Regions from separate parts of the Streptomyces sp. ITFR-6 genome, predicted to be linked through region 1. Evidence: riboswitches for the same ligand, from Rfam matches in the RefSeq annotation. Region 1 holds a riboswitch; each other region holds the start of a gene.

Region 1 (7,215 bases):
CATGTCGACGTACTCGCCGGACGCGGCGTTGAGGCCGTGACCGATCGGCAGGTTGCGCACCTTCTCGACGACGACTCCACCCTCAAGACCACCGTTGACGGCGATCTGCTTGAGCGGGGCCTCCAGCGCCAGCTTGACGGCGTTGGCGCCGGTCGCCTCGTCACCCGAGAGCTCCAGCTTCTCGAAGACGGCCGAGGCCTGGAGCAGAGCCACGCCACCACCGGCGACGATGCCCTCCTCGACGGCGGCCTTGGCGTTGCGCACCGCGTCCTCGATGCGGTGCTTGCGCTCCTTGAGCTCGACCTCGGTGGCGGCACCGGCCTTGATGACGGCCACGCCGCCGGCCAGCTTCGCGAGGCGCTCCTGGAGCTTCTCGCGGTCGTAGTCCGAGTCGGAGTTCTCGATCTCGGCACGGATCTGGTTGACGCGGCCCTGGACCTGGTCGCTGTCACCGGCGCCGTCGACGATCGTCGTCTCGTCCTTGGTGATGACGACCTTGCGGGCGCGGCCGAGCAGGTCGAGACCGGCGTTCTCCAGCTTGAGGCCGACCTCCTCGGAGATGACGGTGCCACCGGTCAGGATGGCGATGTCGCCGAGCATGGCCTTGCGGCGGTCACCGAAGCCCGGGGCCTTGACGGCGACGGACTTGAAGGTGCCGCGGATCTTGTTGACGACCAACGTCGACAGGGCCTCGCCCTCGACGTCCTCAGCGATGATCAGCAGCGGCTTGCCGGACTGCATGACCTTCTCCAGCAGCGGAAGGAGGTCCTTCACGTTGCTGATCTTCGAGTTCACGATCAGGATGTACGGGTCGTCGAGGGACGACTCCATGCGCTCCATGTCCGTGGCGAAGTACGCCGAGATGTAGCCCTTGTCGAAGCGCATACCCTCGGTGAGCTCAAGCTCCAGCCCGAAGGTCTGGGACTCCTCGACGGTGATGACGCCTTCCTTGCCGACCTTGTCCATGGCCTCGGCGATGAGCTCGCCGATCTGGGTGTCAGCGGCGGAGATGGAGGCGGTCGAAGCGATCTGCTCCTTGGTCTCCACGTCCTTGGCCTGCTCCAGGAGGGCGGCGGAGACGGCCTCGACGGCCTTCTCGATGCCCCGCTTGAGAGCCATCGGGTTGGCACCCGCGGCCACGTTGCGCAGACCCTCGCGGACGAGTGCCTGGGCGAGAACGGTGGCGGTGGTCGTACCGTCGCCGGCGACGTCGTCCGTCTTCTTGGCGACCTCCTTGACCAGCTCCGCACCGATCTTCTCGTACGGGTCCTCCAGCTCGATCTCCTTGGCGATGGAAACACCATCGTTGGTGATCGTGGGGGCGCCCCACTTCTTCTCAAGGACGACGTTGCGGCCCTTGGGGCCGAGGGTGACCTTGACGGCGTCGGCGAGCTGGTTCATGCCGCGCTCAAGACCGCGCCGGGCCTCCTCGTCGAACGCGATGATCTTGGCCATATGAAGTGGTCCTCCCGGACAGGGGTGGATTCTCCGGACCGAGTGGCGCCCGCGACGGACGGCCTGCCGTCTGCCGGTTCCTTGCCCCGGCAGACCTGCGGGCCTCACCGGCCCGGTCCAAGTTTCTGTCACTCTCACCCGGAGAGTGCTAAGCCCAATGATTAGCACTCGACCCCCGAGAGTGCAAGCGCCTCCCCTCTCGGGGAGTGGCTCGGGACGCACGGAGGGCCCGTACCCCTGGGGGTACGGGCCCTCCGTGCGTGAGTAGTGTCGTTGGCCGACCGCGCCGAGCTCAGCCGACAGCGAGCTTGACCATGTCCGCCTGCGGCCCCTTCTGGCCCTGCGAGATTTCGAATTCAACTCGCTGACCCTCTTCGAGGGTGCGGTATCCGTCCATCTGGATCGCGCTGTAGTGGACGAAAACATCCGCACCACCGTCGACCGCGATGAAGCCGTACCCCTTCTCCGCGTTGAACCACTTGACGGTGCCCTGAGCCATGCCTAACTCCCCTATTACTGGCCCTTGCACAGGACCGCACTTCGCGGGCCCGGGTCAGAACCCACCCTCCGACAGGAGAGGGTGCGTGCGCCGGAACGCGTCGACCGCGGCCGAATGTATCTGCCCAACTGCCCTCTGCAACAGGTCAATCGGACGAAAATTCTCAGGCGCGCCGATCACCCGAATATGAGGAATTCATGAGATTCCAGGGCAAGTCGGGCCAGGCAAAGGCGACTTATGGCGCAAGAAGCTCAGGTACTTTGGCTGCATCTTGTCGTGGCCAGGCGCATTCTCATATGCGGGGGGCACGGGCAGCGAAGGGGACTTCCCACACTCTACCGCGCTCAACCATGCAGAATTGCCCCCTCCGCTTCTGTCGCGGAGAGGGCAATCCAGGTGACTCGGCGCAGTGGGACCGCCAGGGTCCCCGGGGTCAGCAGCCGCCGGCGACGGCCGGGATGATCGAGACTCCCGCGCCGTCCGGGGTGAGCGCTTCCAGGCCGCCTTCGAAGCGCACGTCGTCGTCGTTGACGTACACGTTGACGAAGCGGCGCAGCTTGCCCTGGTCGTCCAGGACGCGGGCGGCGATGCCCGGGTGGTCCTTCTCCAGGGACTCGATGACCTGGGAGAGGGTCGCGCCCTCTGCCGGGACCTCGGCCTGGCCGCCCGTGTAGGTGCGGAGGATGGTGGGGATACGGACCTTGACGCTCATGGTGGGTGCCCTTCCTGGAGTCTCGGGTGGGATCAGCCGGCGGTGCCGAGGCCGGCGGCGCGGAAAGCGTCCAGGCTCGGACGGATCGTCGCCGTCGCCTGCGAGGTGGCGGCCACCGCGTCCAGCGTCTTGAGGCCGTCCCCGGTGTTCAGGACGACGGTGGTGAGCGTCGGGTCGAGCAGGCCGGCCTCGATCAGCTTCTTCGTCACGCCGACCGTCACACCGCCCGCGGTCTCGGCGAAGATGCCCTCGGTGCGCGCCAGGAGCTTGATCGCGTCGACGACCTGCTCGTCGTTCACGTCGTCCACCGCGCCACCCGTACGGCGGGCGATGTCCAGGACGTAGGGGCCGTCGGCCGGGTTGCCGATGGCGAGGGACTTGGCGATCGTGTTCGGCTTCTGCGGGCGGACCACGTCGTGACCGGCCTTGAAGGCGGCGGAGACCGGCGAGCAGCCCTCGGCCTGGGCACCGAAGATCTTGTACGGCTTGTCCTCGACCAGGCCGAGCTTGATCAGCTCCTGGAGGCCCTTGTCGATCTTCGTGAGCTGCGAGCCGGAGGCGATCGGGATGACGATCTGGTCGGGCAGCCGCCAGCCGAGCTGCTCGCAGATCTCGTACGCGAGCGTCTTGGAGCCCTCGCCGTAGTACGGGCGGAGGTTGACGTTGACGAAGCCCCAGCCCTCCCCGAGCGGGTCTCCGATGAGCTCCGAGCAGAACCGGTTGACGTCGTCGTAATTGCCCTCGATACCGACCAGCTCACCGCCGTACACCGCGGCCATGACGACCTTGCCCTGCTCCAGGTCGTGCGGGATGAACACGCACGAGCGCAGACCGGCGCGGGCCGCGGCGGCGCCCACCGCACCGGCCAGGTTGCCGGTCGAGGAGCAGGAGAGCGTGGTGAAACCGAAGGCGCGGGCGGCCTCGACGGCGATCGCGACGACGCGGTCCTTGAAGGAGTGCGTCGGGTTGCCGGAGTCGTCCTTGACGTACAGGCCGCCGGTGACGCCCAGCTCACGGGCGAGGTTGTCGGCCTTGACCAGCTTGGTGAAGCCGGGGTTGATGTTGGGCTTGTCCGCGACATCGGCGGGCACCGGCAGCAGCGGCGCGTAGCGCCAGATGTTGTCGGGTCCGGCCTCGATGCGCTTCTTCAGCTCGTCCGGGGAGCCGGTCGGCAGGTCGTACGCCACTTCGAGCGGCCCGAAACAGGTCGCACAGGCGAAAAGGGGACCGAGCGGGAATCGTTCTCCGCACTCGCGGCAGGAAAGTGCCGCGGCGGGACCGAGGTCCACGGAAGATTCGGTGGTTGCTGCAACAGTCTGAACAGCCATGATGGCGAGGCCCTTTCTCCTCATCTTCCTTGTGACGCATTTCGCCACAAGACGGAATTGGCACCGTCCCCACCTGACCTCGCGGTCGGCGGGATGGTTGCCGGGACTTCAACGGGCCGTTCCCTCTGTCCCTCTGGATGAGCGCTATGGCACTGGACCATCGATCCAGGCGTTTATCGGCGGATGGACCCCGGCATGCCACGGCCATCTGCGTTGTTCAGACTGTAACCGAAGCACCGGACTGTTGAGATAGTCGTCCGAACCGCGAGATGGATCACATACAGGGAGTATCGACCGTGCTGGAAGAGGTCGAACGCTGGCTGACCAGGCGTTCCTGGTCGTGCGCCGACCGCCCGCTGGAGCAGCTCATGGCCGCCCGGGGCGGCGACCCGCGCCGGGGGAGCGTGAGTGTCGTCCTGCCCGCGCTCAACGAGGCGGCGACGGTCGGGGACATCGTCCGGACGATCCGGCGCGAGCTCATGGAGAAGGTCCGGCTGGTCGACGAACTCGTGGTGATCGACTCCGGCTCCACCGACGACACCGCGGAGGTCGCCCGCCGGGCGGGCGCCCGGGTGATCCACCGGAACGCGATCCTGCCCCGGCTGCCGGCCGTCCCCGGCAAGGGCGAGGTGCTGTGGCGGTCACTGCTGGTGACCGGCGGTGACATCGTCTGCTTCATCGACGCGGACCTGAAGGACTTCTCGGCCGATTTCGTCTCCGGCATCGTCGGCCCGCTGCTGACCGACCCCTCCGTGCAGTTCGTCAAGGCGATGTACGACCGTCCGCTCGGGGAGACCGCGGGCCAGGGCGGGCGGGTCACCGAGCTGGTGGCACGGCCGCTGCTCAATCTGCACTGGCCGCAGCTGGCCGGCTTCGTCCAGCCGCTGGGCGGCGAGTACGCCGTACGCCGGTCGCTGCTCGAACAGCTGCCGTTCCCGGTCGGCTACGGGGTGGAGCTGGGGCTGCTCGTCGACGCCCTGCACACGGTCGGCCTGGACGCGCTGGCCCAGGTCGATGTCGGCGTCCGCAAACACCGCCACCAGGACGGCCGGGCGCTCGGCCGGATGGCGGCGGCCATCTACCGGACCGCTTCGCTGCGGCTCTCACGGGGCCATCTGGTGCGCCCCGAGCTGACGCAGTTCGAGCGCGGCGAGAGCGGCTTCGTGCCGCAGACCTACCCGGTGGACACCGAGGAGCGGCCGCCGATGCGCGAGATCGAGGAGTACGTCTCGCGCCGCGCCGCCTGAGTACCGGCTGACGCGTCGGCCGGGACGGCCCGCGGCCGCACGCACGTTTGGACGGTTCGGGATCGGGCTAGATTCCGCGCATGGTCTCCGAGCACGCCCCCCAGTCCGCCGCCCAGCCCGCCGCCCAGGTTCTTGTCGCGTCCAACCGAGGCCCGGTCTCGTACACCGTGGGCGAGGACGGCTCGCTCGACGCGAAACGGGGCGGGGGCGGGCTCGTCTCGGGGCTGAGCGCGGTGGACGACAAGATGTGGGTCTGCGCCGCGCTCGGTGACGGCGACCGCGAGGCGGTGCGGCGCGGGGTCGGTGAGCCGGGCGTACGGATGCTGGACATCGACGCGGACGTGCACGCCGACGCGTACAACGGCATCGCGAACTCGGTGCTCTGGTTCATCCACCACCTGCTCTACCAGACCCCGGTGGAGCCCGTCTTCGACGCGGAGTTCCGGCGCCAGTGGGCGTCCTTCGAGACCTACAACCGGGCCTTCGCCGAGGCGCTCGCGGAGGAGGCGGGCGAGGGCGCGGCGGTCCTGGTGCAGGACTACCACCTGGTGCTGGTGCCCGGCATGCTCCGCGAGCTCCGCCCCGACCTGCGCATCGGCCACTTCTCGCACACCCCGTGGGCGCCCGTCGACTACTTCCGGATGCTGCCCGACGACATCGCGGAGCAGGTGCTGCGCGGTGTCCTCGGCGCCGACCGGGCGGCCTTCCTGACCCGCCGCTGGGCGGACGGCTTCATCAGCTGCTGTACGGAGATCCTGGGCGGCACAGGCCGCACCCGGATCGGCGTGCACGGGCTCGGCGCCGACGCGGACTTCCTGCTCCGGCGCGCGCACGAGCCGGATGTGGACGAGCGGATGGCGGCGCTGCGCGAGCAGGTGGGCCCCGGCCGGAAGACGATCGTGCGGGTGGACCGCACGGAGCTGTCCAAGAACATCGTCCGGGGGATGCTCGCCTACCGGGCGCTGCTCGACGAACGGCCCGAGTGGCGCGGCCGGGTCGTCCACGTGGCGTTCGCCTACCCCTCGCGGCAGGACCTCGCGGTGTACCGGGAGTACACGGCCGAGGTGCGGCGCGTCGCCGACGACATCAACACGAAGCACGGCACGGCGGACTGGACCCCGGTCGTCCTCCACGTCAAGGACGACTTCGCCCGCTCGCTGGCGGCGTACCGGCTGGCCGACGTGGCGCTCGTCAACCCGATCAGGGACGGCATGAACCTGGTCGCCAAGGAGGTCCCGGTCGTCTCCGACCACGGCTGCGCGCTGGTGCTGTCGCGGGAGGCGGGCGCGTACGAGGAGCTGGGCGACGACGCGATCGTGGTGAACCCGTACGACGTGTCCGCCACCGCCGACGCCCTGCACGAGGCGCTGACGATGGCGGACGACGTACGCGCCGAGCGCACGGAGCGGCTGGCGGAGGCGGCCACCGCGCTGCCGCCGCAACAGTGGTTCCTGGACCAGCTAGAGGCGCTGCGCCAGGGCTGACAGGAAGCCGACGACCGCTCCGGGGCCCGGCAGCAACAGGTCGGCGCGCGCGGCCAGTTCCGGCACCTCCGCCTCGCCGCTGCAGACGAGCAGGCCTGGGGTGCCGTCGGGGCCCTCGCTGCGGAGCTTCTCCACGGCGGCGAACGCGGCCAGGTCGCCCAGGTCGTCACCCGCGTACAGCACGGACTCGGCGCCCGTCTCGCGCACGTACTGGGTGAGGGCGACGCCCTTGTCCATGCCGGCGGGCCGCAACTCCAGGACCATCCGGCCCGGTTCGACGATCAGGCCGTGCCGGGCTGCCAGCTCGCCGAGGGGGCCGCGCAGCGCCTCGAAGGCGGCCTGCGGGTCCTCTGCGCGGCGGGTGTGGACGGCGAGCGCCTGCCCCTTCTCCTCTATCCAGGTACCGCGCCAGGAGTCGAACCTGTCTAGGAAGCCGGGCAGTTCGGCCCGCACGGCGGCGACACCGGGGTGCGGAGCGGGGGCGTGGACG
Region 2 (7,215 bases), 2.6 Mb from region 1:
GGCGACCCGGTACGGGCGGCGGCGCAGGACACCTACGGCACGCTGGACCCGGGGACGGCGAGGCTGTACCGCCTGCTGGCGGTACGCGAATGGCCCGCCTTGGACGCCGCGGTGGCCGCCCGTGTCGCCGGGGTGACGCCGGAGGACGCCGAGCGGCGGCTGGAGGAACTGGCGGACGGGCTCCTGCTGGAGCGCAACACCACTGCCGACGGCCGGACCCGCTACCACTACCGCGCGGCGGTCCGCGGACATGCCGAGTCCGTCGCCGTGCGGGAGGACGGCATCGCCGGCTGTTCGGCCGCGATGGCGCGAGCCCTGCGCTGGTACGTCGATCTGTCGACATCCGCGGCGCATCAGGCGCTGCCCGAGAGCTGGCGGGTCCCCGCGCCCACGGGCACCCGCGAAACCCCGGCCTTCGAAAGCCGGGGCAAGGCGCTCGACACACTGATCGCCGAGTCCGGCAACCTGATTCAGGCAGTCCACTGCGCGGAGGAGTCCGGCGACCCGGCCTCGGCCGTACGGCTGTGCCGCTCCCTGTGGCCGCTGCAGCTCAAGGCCGGCCGCCACGAGACGCTGCTGCCCGCCCTGCGCGCCGGAGCACGGCTCGCCGACGCCCACCTGCCGGGGAGCGCGGACGCGGGAGCACTGCACGCCCAACTCGCGCACACGCTCACCGAGCTGCGCCTCTGGGACGAGGCCGAGGCGGAAGCGCTCGCGGCCGCGCGGGCCGAGGAGGCGGCGGGGCACAAGCGGGGCCATGCGTCGGCGACGGAGTTCCTCGGACTGCTGAGGCTTCGGCAATGGCGGTTCCAGGAGGCCTACGAGTGCTTCGAAGAGGCTGACGCCGTGCTGGTCACGATCCGAGCAGCGGACGAAGGAACCGCCGACGTCCCCCGCGCACGTGCCCTGCTGGAACGCCACCGGGGCCGTGCCCTGCGCGGCCTCGGCAGGTACGGGGAGTCCAGGGAACGGCTGGAAACGGCGCTGCGTCACTTCCGCGCGGACGGTGACACATACAACACGGCCCGGACGCTGACCGACCTGGCCGAGACCTGGCTGGACCAGTCGGACACGGCCGCCGCGCGCCCCCTGGTCGAGGCGGCGATCACGACGCTCAGCGGGCAGAGCGCCGAGTACCACGTGGCGTATCTGCGGTCCATGCGCGAGCGCTGCACGGCCGGGGAGTACGGCACCGGCTGAGGCGGGTCACCCGGCGGACAGGCCGGTGACCCGCACCCGCACGCTCCCGACCCCGGCCCGCACGGTGAACCCGCCGTCATCCAGCAGGCTCGCGAGCCGCTCCGCCATGACGTCGCCGCCGCCCCCGGCCCCCAGCAGCGCATGGAGGGCGCTGGCGGCGGCAGCGGGGTCCACCGAGGCCTCCGGCGGGCACGTCAGGCTGAGCAGCCGGCCGCCCCTCGGCCGGACGACACACTCGGACGGGCCGACGGTGAAGGCGGCCAGCGCACAGCCGGGGTGGCGGTGCAGCACCTCGGCCGTCCAGACCGCCGGAGACCCGAACCGGGGATCGCCGGGCCGGCCGTCCCGGAAGACGACGTCGGCCAGCTCCAGCCCGTCCACGTCGCGGGTGTCCTCGTGCACGGCGACGTGCGCGTCGCCGCCCGCGTACTCGGCCGAGGGCGGTGACCCCGCCCAACGGGTCATCGAGACCTCGCCCGGCCGCGTCACCCGGGTCTGCACGTGGAGGGGTGCCGTGACGGACACCGGCTCGTGGCCGGGCAGCGGCAACGGCTCCAGCGAGGCGGCCCACTCCGGCTCCGCCGCACCCATCATCGAATAGAAGAGGGACCGCAGCCGGACCGCGGCCTCACCCGGTACGGAGGTCGTGTACTCGGCGGGCCCCGGCAGCGGCCGGTGGTGCTTCACGAGCCGGTCGATCTGCCCGCGCAGCGGCGCACCGGGGTCCAGCCGGGGCGCCACCCGCATGAAGTCGGAGATCGGTGCCCCGGGATCGAGTTCGTCCAGCGGAGCAGCGGCCAGCAGCACCGGAGTGCCGAGCGCCGCCGCGTAGAAGGTGACGGACCCGTGGTCCCCGACCACCGCGTCGGCCGCCACCAGCGCCTGCCGCCACCCCTCCAGCGGATCGATCAGCACCAGCCCGCAGCGCCGCGCCCGGTCGAGCCAGGCCCGGACCTGGCCGGGGCCGTGCCCGTGCCAGATATTGGGGTGCAGGACGGCGGCGAAGCGGTACTCGTCCACGGGGAACTCGCCTGCGAGCCGGGGCAGCAACGCGGGCAGGAGGTCGTCGCCGCCCGCGCCGCCGTCCCCGAAGAACGACGCCGGATTCCACGTGGAGTTGAGGACGATCAGCCGTTGCCCGGCCCGTACCCCGAGAGCCCGGCGGAAACGCTCGCGGTAGGGGCGGGCGGCGAGTGCGCGGTCGAAGCAGGGGTCACCGGCGAGCACAGCGGTCGGCGCTGCCTCGGGACACGAGGCGCGCAGCCGGTCGCACTGCTCGGGATGGGAGAGGACGAGAGCGTCCGCGATGGGTACACCGTCCGCCAGGACCCACTGCGGAGCCTGTCCGAATACGGGCACGGGGCCGGGCTCCGCTCCTGCGCCGGTGTTCGGTGTTCGGTGTTCGGTGTTCGGTGTTCGGTGTCGCCAGCTTCTTAGTGTATCCGACACCATGCGAGAGAATGGCCAACTTGCTTGCCAGGCGCTCCAGTTGGCCACCGAAGCTGGCGGAGACGGCCAGGTCCACCGGTGTTTCGAGGGCCTGTTCCCACGGCAGCACCGGCACTCCGGTCCCGGCGAGGAGCTCGGCCGTGCCGGCCGAGAACGCCGAGGACTCCGGGCAGGTGGCGAGGAGCTGGATCCGCAGATCGCCGTCGAAGAGCGGCAGCACGTCCAGGAGCCGGGTGGCGGAGGTCACGTTGTGCACGACGACCAGCACCCGCAGGCACTTCCCGCGGGTGGCCCACCGCACGGCACCGTCCCCGACCGGCACTCGCAGCCATCCGGCCCGCCCTTGTGTCACCCGCGCCCCCACTCGGCCCATGGGCCGCGCGACTGCCCGGCCGACCAGTCACGATATCCAATCGGCCCGGCCGGCGCCCGGTCAGGCGGCCATCGCCACGGACGTCTTCCCGAGCACCGGGCCGGGGGCCGTGCCGGCCTTCCGGTCCCCGAAGACCACCACCCGCAGCAGGGCGAACCGCCCGACCCCGGCCAGCGCCGACGCCGAAAGGTACACAGTCTGCTCGACCAGGGCCGACGGCTCGGAGCGGAACGCGTACAGACAGAGCAGCGCCCCGGTCGTGAAGGCGTAGCTGACGGCGACGGTCAGCCCGGACTGGAGGTGCACGCCCCACCCCCGGCGTTCGCTGCGGAACGACACCCGGCTGTGCAGCTCGGTGGCTATCACCGTGGACACCACGGTCACCAGCGCGTTCGCCAGGGCCAGCGGCATCCGGTCGTCGAGCAGCACCAGCACACCGCTGGAGGCGACCCCGACCCCGCCGCCGCAGACCACGAAGCGCACGAATGCCGCGACAAGGGCGTGGGTCGTGCGCGTCGGCTGACGGGGTGGGGCGGCGGTCACGGGATTCCTCCGGGGACTGTGTGGTGCGGTACGAATATCTCAACCCAGAACCTACGGACCCGGCGTCCTCCCCACGACCCGGTTTCTCACCGCCCTTCCTGGGGGTTGTCCCCCAGGGGACCCCGGGGGACAACCCCCAGGGCGGCGCGGTTTCGACGGTGCGGGATTCCGGGCCGCGTAGGGGGCGTCCGCCGCGTCCCGCCCGGGTAGTGACACGCCTCGTCGCCGGGTGTTCGGCCGAAGGACACCGTGTGCACACCGCACGGGTCTTCCACCGGACCGTCGGTTCTGGAACACTCCTGTCGTTTTCGCCCTTATGTTTCCTCACCCCACAGAGGCCCCCACTCATGGCAGATCTCAACCGTCGCCGCCTCCTGCAACTCGCCGGAGGCACGGTTGCCTTCAGTACGCTGTCGAGCAGCATCGCCCGCGCCGCCTCACTGCCCGCGAAGGGTCGTACGGGCACGCTCCAGGACGTCGAGCACATCGTCGTACTGATGCAGGAGAACCGTTCCTTCGACCACTACTTCGGCACGATGAAGGGTGTGCGCGGCTTCGGTGACCCGCGTCCGGTCACGCTGCCCGGCGGAAAGCCGGTCTGGCACCAGAAGGATCTGGCCGGCAAGGAGGTGCTGCCGTTCAGGCCGCCCGCCGACGACCTCGGGCTGCAGTTCCTCCAGGACCTGAACCACGACTGGGCCGGTGGGCACCGGGCGCTGAACAAGGGCGCGTACGACCAGTGGGTGCCCGCCAAGACCGCCACGACGATGGCCCACCTGACACGTGAGGACATCCCGTTCCACTACGCCCTCGCCGACGCGTTCACCGTCTGCGATGCCTACCACTGCTCGTTCCTCGGCTCGACCGACCCGAACCGCTACTACCTGTGGAGCGGGTACACCGGAAACGACGGCACCGGCGGCGGTCCCGTGCTCGGCAACGACGAGGCGGGGTACGGCTGGAAGACCTACCCCGAGCGGCTGGAGGAGGCCGGGGTGTCGTGGAAGGTCTACCAGGACATCGGTGACGGGCTCGACGCCGCCGGTTCCTGGGGGTGGATCGACGACGCTTACCGGGGGACGTACGGCGACAACTCGCTTCTCTACTTCAACAGTTACCGTGACGCCAAGCCCGGCGATCCCCTCTTCGACAAGGCGCGCACCGGGACCGACGTCAAGAACGGGGACGGGCTCCTCGACGACCTGAGGGCCGATGTCCGGGCCGGGACGCTCCCCAAGATCTCCTGGGTCGTCTCGCCCGAGGCCTACAGCGAGCACCCCAACTGGCCCGCCAACTACGGTGCCTGGTACATCTCGCAGGTGCTCGACGCACTGACCTCGGACCCCGAGGTCTGGGGCCGGACCGCCCTCTTCGTCACCTACGACGAGAACGACGGCTTCTTCGACCACGTCGTGCCGCCGTTCGTGCCGTCCGGCGCGGCGCAGGGGCTGTCCACCGTGGACACCTCCGCCGACCACTTCCCCGGCGACACCCGGTACGCGGCCGGTCCGTACGGGCTCGGTCAGCGCGTGCCCATGACGGTCGTGTCCCCGTGGAGCACCGGCGGGTTCGCGTGTTCGGAGGTCTTCGACCACACCTCCGTCATCCGGTTCATGGAAGAGCGCTTCGGTGTGCACGAGCCCAACATCTCGCCCTGGCGGCGCGCTGTCTGCGGCGATCTCACCTCGGCCTTCGACTTCCGTACGACGGACACCGCGCCCGCCTCGCTGCCCTCCACGGACGGATACGCGCCGCCGGACGGGGACCGGCACCCCGACTACGTTCCGGTGCCGCCGGTCTCCGGCAGCGTGCCGAAGCAGGAGTCCGGGACGCGGCCCACCCGGCCACTGCGGTACGCGCCGCTCGTGGACGGGGCGGCAGACCCGGGCACCGGGAAGTACCAGCTCACCTTCAGTGGCGGGGACGAGGCCGGAGCGCAGTTCCTGGTGACGTCCGCCAACCGCGGTGACGGGCCCTGGACCTACACCACAGAGGCGGGCAAGTCGCTCTCCGACAGCTGGAACACGGCCTACTCCAGCGGCGTGACCGACCTCACCGTGCACGGTCCGAACGGTTTCCTGCGGACCTTCAGGGGGCCCGGCAAGGCGGCCGGTCCGGAGGTGACGGCGCGTCATCACGCGGTGAGCGGAGCTCTCGACCTGACTCTCAGCCATGCCGGTACGGAGACGGTCCAGCTGACCGTGCGCAACGCGGACGCCTACGGCGGCGGTACGCAGACCTTCGCGGTGCGGTCCGGCGCGACCGTGCAGCACACCGTTGACCTGCGCGGAAGCAAGCGCTGGTACGACATCGAGGTGGTCTCGGACGCGGACGCCACGTTCCTCCGCCGGTTCGCCGGACACGTCGAGACGGGTGAGGCCGGAACGAGTGACCCGGGCCTGGTCACCGGCTGACGGGGCGGCACGGGGCGGCACGGGCGGCTGAACGGAAGCCGGACCGCCGTCGGGGGAGAGGCGGGGGCGCACGGGGTCGGGTCCGGCCCGTTCCTGTGCGTCCCTGACCGCCCGTCGGTTGAGCGGTCCCGCGTGTCCGGGCGCGCCCGCTCGGTGCGTTAGGGTTTTTGCCGGGTCATGAGTTCCAGTGCGCAGCCCCGGCTTGCTGGACGGCACCCCGCTCCGCTGCGGGTGCTCCGGGTGACGACCTGCCCCGTGCGCGAGGTGCGGGGAACAGCGGACCGCGGTGCAGAGCGCTCGGGGTCCATCATCCCCGGAAGGCGGGACTCACCATGCTGCGTCATCTCCCCGAGCACGGCTCCGTGCGGAGCGGGAACTGCGAGCGGTACGCCGCAGGCCACCAAGTGCACTGGATCCACGCCAAGAAGTGCCGGCAGGAGCCTGGTCAGGCCGTCGAGATACTGCTGACCGCGGACGATGTCCGGGACGACGGCTGGGTCGGTCTGCGGGCCGCGTTCGACTACGCGGGCGCCCTTCCGAGGGTGTGGACGCATGCTCCGGACGGGCTGCGGGAGACCCTCGCCGGTCACCGGGGACGCGTGTACTGGCTCTCCAAGTGGCATGCGCTGAAGCTCGTGACCGGTGCCGACCGGGTCGCCGGACTCGTCAACGTCGCCTTCGAGGCAGGGGAGCTGTGCGGCGGCCCGGGTCCCGTGCGCTCGTAGCCGCGTCGCCGTACCGCGTCGGCACCTGGAGGCGGTGCCGGATTCGGTCGTCAATTGTCGTGAGATGTCGACCGGTTGCTCTGTGTTGGGTGCATATTTGATCGTCATTGGCTGCTGTGGTGTCACATAAAATCCTTATAGTGGGCGTGCGTTGACCGCACGATCGTGACGCGTGACACTGCCGCCACAGAAGTCAGGACGATGACGCGCCCTTCCTCCGCAGAGCCCGAGTCCGTCTCACCTCCTTCGGAGTGCCCCGCGCACGCGGGTCCCGGCCCCGTACCCCTCAGCGGGCCCTCGTTCCAGACCGAGCCGCGAGCCGTCTATCGCGCCATGCGGCGGGACCACGGGCCGGTCGTCCCCGTCGAGCTGCCGGGCGGGTTCCCCGCCTGGCTGGTCATCGGCTACCGGGAACTCCATCAGGTCACCAGTGACGGTGAGCTGTTCCCGCGCGACGTCGGCCTCTGGAACCAGTGGGAGCACATCCCGCAGGACTGGCCGTTGCTGCCCA
Region 3 (7,215 bases), 2.8 Mb from region 1:
TCCGGATCTTCTTCTTCGTCGGACCGGTCCTCGCGTTCATCGCGACCAAGCGGATCTGCCTCGGCCTTCAGCGCCGGGACAAGGAGAAGGTGCTGCACGGGCGCGAGTCCGGGCTCATCAAGCGCCTGCCGCACGGTGAGTTCGTCGAGGTCCACGAGCCGCTGTCGCAGGGGCAGCTGCACACCCTCACCGCGCACGAGCAGTACGCGCCGGTCGAACTCGGCCCGCTGGTCGACGAGAACGGCGTCAAGCGCAAGGTGTCGCCGATCGAGAGGACGCGGGCCAAGCTCAGCAAGAGCTTCTACGGCGAGAACAGCCAGATCGCCAAGGCGTCCCCCGAGGAGTACAAGGAGATCACCGAGGGCCACGGCCACCACTGATCACCTGAACTGATCGCCACAGCAGGAGCCCCGCCCATCCATACGATGGACGGGGCTCTTCGCTGTCCCCGGCGCTCGATAGGGTGGTCGCATCCCTGTATCGGCTGTGGACCCCAGGAGCGGACCATGAACGTTGTGACCCCGGTCGGCGGCGACAGCGTGGCGGCTCGTACCTGGCCCGGCGTGCTGACCCAGCTGATGCGCGGCGAGGACCTGAGCGCGGACGACACCGCGTGGGCGATGGACCGCATCATGAGCGGCGAGGCGACCGACGTGCAGATCGCCGGCTTCGCGGTGGCCCTGCGCGCCAAGGGCGAGACCGTCGGGGAGGTCACCGGTCTGGTCCGTGCGATGTACGAGCACGCCACCACGATCCACGTGCCCGGCCGCACGGTCGACATCGTCGGCACCGGCGGCGACATGGCCAAGACGGTCAACATCTCCACCATGTCCGCGATCGTGCTGGCCGGGGCGGGCGCCAAGGTCGTCAAGCACGGCAACCGCGCCTCCTCCTCGGCCAGCGGCTCCTCCGACGTACTGGGCAAGCTCGGCGTCAACCTGGATCTGGCGCCGCAGCGCGTCGTCGAGGTGGCGGAGGAGGCGGGCATCACCTTCTGCTTCGCGGTGAAGTTCCACCCCGCCCTGCGGTACGCCGCGAAGGCGCGGGCCGAGCTCGGCGCACCGACCACCTTCAACATCCTGGGCCCGCTCACCAACCCGGCCCAGGTGCGCTCCCAGGCCATCGGCGTCGCCGACCCGCGGATGGCGCCCATCGTCGCGGGCGTCCTCGCGGAGCGCGGCAACTCCGCGCTGGTCTTCCGCGGCGACGACGGCCTGGACGAGCTGACCACCACCGCGACCTCCAGGGTCTGGACGGCCCGCGACGGCGTCGTGCGCGAGCAGGCCTTCGACCCGCGCGACGTCGGCCTGGACCTGGTGCCGGTCGAGGCGCTGCGCGGCGCGGACGCCTCGTACAACGCCGATGTGGCCCGCCGGCTGCTGGCCGGTGAGACGGGGCCCGTACGGGACGCCGTGCTGCTCAACGCGGCGGCGGCGCTGGTCGCGCTGGACCCGGGGGAGGGCACCCTTGAGGAGCAGCTCACCGCCGGTATGGCGAAGGCCGCCGAGTCCATCGACTCCGGGTCCGCCGGGCGCGCGCTGGAGAGATGGGTCAAGGCCAGCAACGCCTGAACGCATGGAGCGGCGAAGAGGGGCGCAGTCCAGATCATGGACTGCGCCTTGCGCGTTCCCGCGCGTATGGCAAGATGCTGGGCAGGTCATGAGTGACAGCGACTACGGCCCCGGCCCGCTGTCCGGCAACCCTCCGTCCGTGGCGGGGTGCCCCGGGTGAAGACCAGGCCGTAGGCAGCGAGGTCTGCGGCAAGCGCGGACCCCTCGACATCGTGAGATGTCCACCCGTGGGGTCCTGGTCCTCAGGGAGCCTCTGTGAGCAAGCGAATGCGATAGGGCTTTTCGGCCCTCCTCCGCACACCCTTTCTTCTTCTTCCGTGCTGCCGCGTATCCGCAGGCACGCGGAGTTCGCCTGCCTGTTACGGGAGTTCGTCATGTCTGTCTTCACCGCTGCCGCCGACCAGTCCATTTGTGCCCCGCTGCCCGTTCTGGGCAAGGATGTGACGGTTCCGCTGGTGACCGGCGGTGAGGTCACCTACGCCGCGCTCGACTACGCCGCCAGCGCCCCGGCCCTGCAGCGGGTGTGGGACGACGTCGCCGCGTACGCGCCGTACTACGGCAGCGTCCACCGCGGTGCCGGCTACCTCTCGCAGCTCTCCACGGACCTCTTCGAGTCCAGCCGGGTGACCGTCGCGGAGTTCCTCGGCTGCCGCGAGGGCGACCAGGTGATCTTCACCCGGTCGACGACCGACTCGCTCAACCTGCTGGCCGCCGCGTTGCCCGCCGACTGCCAGGTGTTCGTCTTCGAGACCGAGCACCACGCGTCGCTGCTGCCCTGGCGCGACGCCCGGGTGACCTACCTGAACGCCCCGCGCACCCCGGCCCAGGCCGTTGCCACGCTTGAGCGGGCGCTCGCGGACCGCGATCCCTACGGTCCCGCGCTGGTCTGCGTCACCGGTGCCTCCAACGTCACCGGTGAGCTGTGGCCGGTCAAGGAGCTCGCCGCCGCCGCGCACGCCCACGGCGCCCGCATCGTGCTCGACGCGGCCCAGCTCGCCCCGCACCACCCCGTCGACATCAGCGAACTGGACGTCGACTGGGTCGCCTTCTCCGGCCACAAGCTGTACGCGCCCTTCGGCTCCGGCGTGCTGGCCGGCCGCTCCGACTGGCTGCGCGACGCCGAGCCCTACCTGGCCGGCGGTGGCGCCTCCCGCAAGGTCGCCCGGCGCACCGACGGCGGGGTGGACGTCGAGTGGCACACCACCGCCGCCCGCCACGAGGCCGGCTCGCCCAACGTCATTGGCGTCTACTCCATCGCCGCCGCCTGCAAGGCGCTCACCGAGGCCGGGTTCGACAGCCTGGTCGCCCGCGAGCAGCAGCTCGTCTCCGAGGTCCGGGCCGGGCTGGCGGAGGTCCCCGAGGTCAAGGTGCTCTCGCTCTTCGGTGACGACGCCCCGCGCGTCGGCGTCATCTCGTTCGTGGTGGAGGGCTGGAACAGCTCGCACTTCGCCGCGGCGCTCTCCGCCGAGTACGGCATCGGGGTGCGCGACGGTCTGTTCTGCGCCCACCCGCTGGTGCGCACCCTGCTCGGCAGCGACCCGCAGGACGTCGGCGAGTGCGGCGCGCCGGAGGCCGAGCCGGGCGAGAAGTCGCTCAACGCGATCCGGGTCAGCTTCGGCGCCGGTACGCCGGACGAGCACATCGAGCGCTTCGTGCGGGCGGTCAAGGAGCTGGTGAGCGAGGGCGCCCAGTGGAAGTACCGCACCGAGGACGGCCGCTGCGTCCCGGACCGGGGCACCGCCCAGCACTGAGCCGCAACGCGTTCGGCCGGGTACGGAAGCTGTTCCGTACCCGGCCGAACGCGTTTGCCTAGGTCAGCCGTCCAGGCCGATGGCGAAGGCCGCCTCCAGGTCGTGCTGCGAGTACGTACGGAACGCCACATGGGTGTCGGTCGCCTCGACGCCGGGGATCTTGCTGATCCGGCCGGGGATGACGTCGGCGAGATCGTCGTGCTTGGCCACCCGGACCATGGCGATCAGGTCGTACGTACCGGTGACCGAGAAGACCTCGCTGACGCTGTCCAGTGCCGCGACGGCCTCGGCGATCTCGGGAATCCGGTCCACGCTGGTTTTGATGAGCACGATCGCGGTGATCACGGCTGGCTTTCTCCCTCGGTGGCCGTGGCTGGAGATCTCACTCTAGCGTTACCCCGGTAGCGCCCCCAGGCGTAGAGGAACCCGACGGCGAAGCCGACCACATGGGCGAGATAGGCGACGCCGGGGCCGCTGCCCGCGCCCTCCGCGGCCAGCCACTGGAGCACGAACCAGAAGATCAGCACGATCCAGGCGGGGAAGCGCAGCGGGAGGAAGAGCAGGAACGGGAACACGCTGGTGACCCTGGCCCGCGGGAAGAGGTAGAGGAAGGCGCCCAGTACCGCCGAGATCGCCCCGGAGGCGCCGACGAGCGTCTGGTCGGAGGTGGCGTGCGCGGCCGCGTAGGCGAGCAGCGCGAGGTAGCCGCAGCCCAGGTAGAAGAACGCGAACTCGGTGTGGCCCATGCGCTCCTCGGCCATCGCTCCGAACACGTACAGGAACAGTATGTTGCCGAGCAGGTGCAGCCGGCTGCCGTGCACGAAGAGCGCGGTGAGCGGGGTGATCAGGGCGTGTGCGGAGCCGTCCCACAGCTCGCTCGGGATCACGCCCCAGCGCTCGAAGTACCCGGCCTGGGCGGACAGCAGCGCGTCCGCGCTGCCGTACACCGGGGCGAGCCCGGAGAGCGGGCTGATCGCGAAGACCACGCAGCACAGCGCGATGAGGGCGTAGGTGACCGGCGGCCCGCCCGAGGTGGCCGCCCGCAGAAGTCTGCCGGCCGCAGCCCGCCGATCGATCATGAACAGAGCATGACGCAAGCGGAGGGAACGGGACAGAGTGCCTCGCCGTGCCGGTGGTATGCGGTGAGGCCGTAGGGTTGCGGTAGGACATCCGCAGTTCGACGGCGCACCGCGAAGATCCTTATCTGGCAGCACGAGGCCCGAGACAAGAGGACACAACGATGACGACGGTTCCCCAGCCGACCGAGGCGACCCGCTGGCGCTGCACGCTCTGCGGAAACCTCACGCGATTCGACGTGACGCGCTCGTCCAAGGTCGTCGAATACGTCCATCTCGACCTGGCCGGGGAGTCGAGCGTCGAAGAACGCGAGGTGGTCAGTGAGACCATCGAGTCGGTGCGCTGCCGTTGGTGCAACGCGGTGGACCAGATCGAACTAGTCGACAGGCCGGGTGCCGACTCCTGACGGGGCCGTGCGGACATACAGTTTGAGGTGACGGATGGTGGAGCAGCCCCCTGGCGGCGCCGCGTCGGCCGATGCGGCCGACGATGCCGTGGAGATGCTCGACCGCCCGCTGCCCGAAGGCGTACGGCGTCGGGTCGTCGCGCTGGTCTCGGACGCGTTCGGAGCCCTCACGGTCACCGAACTCCCCGCTCAGCTCCGACAGTACGCCCGATTCACGCCGAGCAGGCGTGCCAAGTTCGCCGGGAACGCGATGGCGGCCGCGCTGGCGGGCGACGCCACCTTCAGGCGGCGCATCGGTGAACGGCTGCGGGAGACCCAGCCGGAGCTGAGCGCCGCCCTGGAGGCCGGCTCGCCGCCCGCCGCCGCCGACCCCGTGGACGTCGCCGCCGCGGCCTACGTGCTGCGCCCGGACGGCTGGGTGAAGCTCCTCGCCGCCGCGGGTGAGGAGGCCCAGCGCGCCGACGCGGAGCGGGCCGACGAAGAGAGCCGGCGCGAACTGGAACGGCTCCGCGAGGAGCTGGACCGGGCCCGCGCCCAGACGAAGAGCGAGACCGAACGGCTCCGCGGCGACCTCGACGCGGCCCGCAAGGAGGCCGAGTCGCTCCAGCGCAAACTGCGCAGCGCGGCCAACGAGGTGAAGCGCGCGGAGGCGGCGCTGCGCCGGGGCAGGGCCGAGAGCGACACCGTACGGGCGGAGGCGGCCGCCCAGGTGTCCGCGGCGGAGAGCGAGACCCGCAGGCTCCGGGCCCGGCTCAGCGAGGCGGAGGCGTCCGTCGAGGCGGGGCGCAGGGCCGCCCGTGAGGGGCGCTCGGTCGAGGACATGCGGCTGCGGCTGCTGCTGGACACGGTGCTCGAAGCGGCCGGCGGACTGCGGCGCGAACTGGCGCTGCCGCCCTCCTCGATGCGTCCCGCGGACACCGTCGACGCGGTCGAGCCCGGCCGGATGTCGCCCAAGGACGTTGCCGCCAGAGCCCTTTCCGACACCGATCCGGCGCTGCTGGACCAACTGCTGGCGCTGCCGCAGGCGCACCTCATCGTGGACGGATACAACGTCACCAAGACCGGCTACCCGCAGCTGCCGCTGGAGAAGCAGCGACTGCGGCTGCTGGGCGGTCTGTCGATGCTCGCGGCCCAGACGGGCGCCGAGATGACCTGCGTCTTCGACGGGGCGGAGCTGGCCGCTCCGGTGCTGCTCGCACCGCCCCGCGGCGTACGGGTGCTGTTCAGCAGGGCGGGTGTCACCGCGGACGAGCTGATCCGTCAGCTCGCGCGTGCCGAACCGTCCGGGCGGCCCGTCGTGGTGGTCTCCACCGACCGCGAAGTGGCCGACGGGGTGGCGAAGGCGGGAGCCAGACCCGTCGCGTCCGTCTTGCTCCTGAAGCGGCTTTCACGCGTTTGACGAATCTTGCCAGGCTTGTTGGTGGTTGCCGTAAATTACGGAACGGGCCGTCAATTCGCCGCTACACGCAGTGTGGTGTGGGTAAAGAAGTACCCGGTGTGACGAGATTTTTCCCGCGAGGATTTGAACTGATCACAGGATGGTCACTATGGTCGGGCCTCGAACCTTCGCACGGTTGATCACCCACCCGGGGTGGCAGTGAAGGAACCGCCGAATCCGTGATCCACACGGAGCCGGGGATGACGTCCCCCACAGCCCGGTAGGCGGCTCACGGAAGAAGGAGCTCGCCTTCGTGGCGTCCCACCGTCGTCCCAAGAACCCGAGCCGTGCCCGTGTGACCGTGCTCACCGCGACCGCCGCTGCGGCCGTGGCCCTCACTTCCCAGGCCGCTCACGCCGACCCCAAGCCGACCAAGAGCGAGGTCAAGGCGAAGGTCGACAAGCTCTACCACGAGGCGGAGGCGGCCACCGAGCAGTACAGCGGGGCCAAGGAGAAGCAGGAGAAGCTGGAGAAGCAGGTCGGCGCGCTGCAGGACAAGGTGGCCCGCGGTCAGGAGGAGCTCAACACGCTCCGCTCCGGACTCGGTTCGCTCGCCGCCGCGCAGTACCGCTCGGGCGGCATCGACCCCTCGGTGCAGCTCTTCCTCGCCTCCGACCCGGACAGCTTCCTCGACCAGGCCTCCTCGCTGGACCAGTTGACGGCCAAGCAGACCGAGTCGCTGACGAAGATCCAGGAGAAGCAGCGGTCCCTCGCGCAGGAGCGCAAGGAGGCCCAGGACAAGCTGGACGACCTCGCGGACGTCCGCAAGACGCTCGGCGAGAAGAAGAAGCAGCAGCAGGGCAAGCTCGCCGAGGCGCAGAAGGTGCTCAACACCCTGACCGCCGCCGAGCGCGCGAAGATGCGCGAGGACGACCTGCGCGCCAGCCGCTCCGCCGGTGACCGGGTCGACCTGGGCAGCGAGGTCCCCGCCTCCGCCCTCGGCGGCGCGGCCCTCCAGGCCGCCTCCACCCA

The links. A riboswitch is a leader RNA that binds a small molecule or an ion and turns the genes downstream of it on or off. The one in region 1 is predicted to bind S-adenosylmethionine.
Region 2: another riboswitch for S-adenosylmethionine. It lies ahead of RLT59_RS04075 (hypothetical protein); the one in region 1 lies ahead of thrC (threonine synthase).
Region 3: another riboswitch for S-adenosylmethionine. It lies ahead of RLT59_RS29115 (aminotransferase class V-fold PLP-dependent enzyme); the one in region 1 lies ahead of thrC (threonine synthase).

Annotation. Positions count from the first base shown of each region.
Region 1 covers NZ_CP134612.1:3,566,929-3,574,143, forward strand. The annotation lists gene groL (chaperonin GroEL) at 1-1,455, opposite strand, end outside; gene RLT59_RS16180 (cold-shock protein) at 1,748-1,954, opposite strand; gene RLT59_RS16185 (MoaD/ThiS family protein) at 2,388-2,666, opposite strand; gene thrC (threonine synthase) at 2,699-3,994, opposite strand; SAM riboswitch class I at 4,012-4,138, opposite strand; gene RLT59_RS16195 (glucosyl-3-phosphoglycerate synthase) at 4,291-5,241, shown strand; gene RLT59_RS16200 (alpha,alpha-trehalose-phosphate synthase (UDP-forming)) at 5,322-6,725, shown strand; gene otsB (trehalose-phosphatase) at 6,702-7,215, opposite strand, start outside.
Region 2 covers NZ_CP134612.1:932,801-940,015, reverse strand. The annotation lists gene RLT59_RS04095 (tetratricopeptide repeat protein) at 1-1,200, shown strand, start outside; gene RLT59_RS04090 (hypothetical protein) at 1,207-2,559, opposite strand; gene RLT59_RS04085 (GtrA domain-containing protein) at 3,083-3,565, opposite strand; gene RLT59_RS04080 (phosphocholine-specific phospholipase C) at 3,913-5,979, shown strand; SAM riboswitch class IV at 6,153-6,262, shown strand; gene RLT59_RS04075 (hypothetical protein) at 6,312-6,704, shown strand; gene RLT59_RS04070 (cytochrome P450) at 6,906-7,215, shown strand, end outside.
Region 3 covers NZ_CP134612.1:6,399,929-6,407,143, forward strand. The annotation lists gene RLT59_RS29105 (cytochrome bc1 complex cytochrome b subunit) at 1-380, shown strand, start outside; gene trpD (anthranilate phosphoribosyltransferase) at 507-1,571, shown strand; SAM riboswitch class IV at 1,656-1,773, shown strand; gene RLT59_RS29115 (aminotransferase class V-fold PLP-dependent enzyme) at 1,946-3,322, shown strand; gene RLT59_RS29120 (Lrp/AsnC family transcriptional regulator) at 3,386-3,667, opposite strand; gene RLT59_RS29125 (rhomboid family intramembrane serine protease) at 3,664-4,401, opposite strand; gene RLT59_RS29130 (hypothetical protein) at 4,563-4,805, shown strand; gene RLT59_RS29135 (NYN domain-containing protein) at 4,840-6,204, shown strand; gene RLT59_RS29140 (C40 family peptidase) at 6,497-7,215, shown strand, end outside.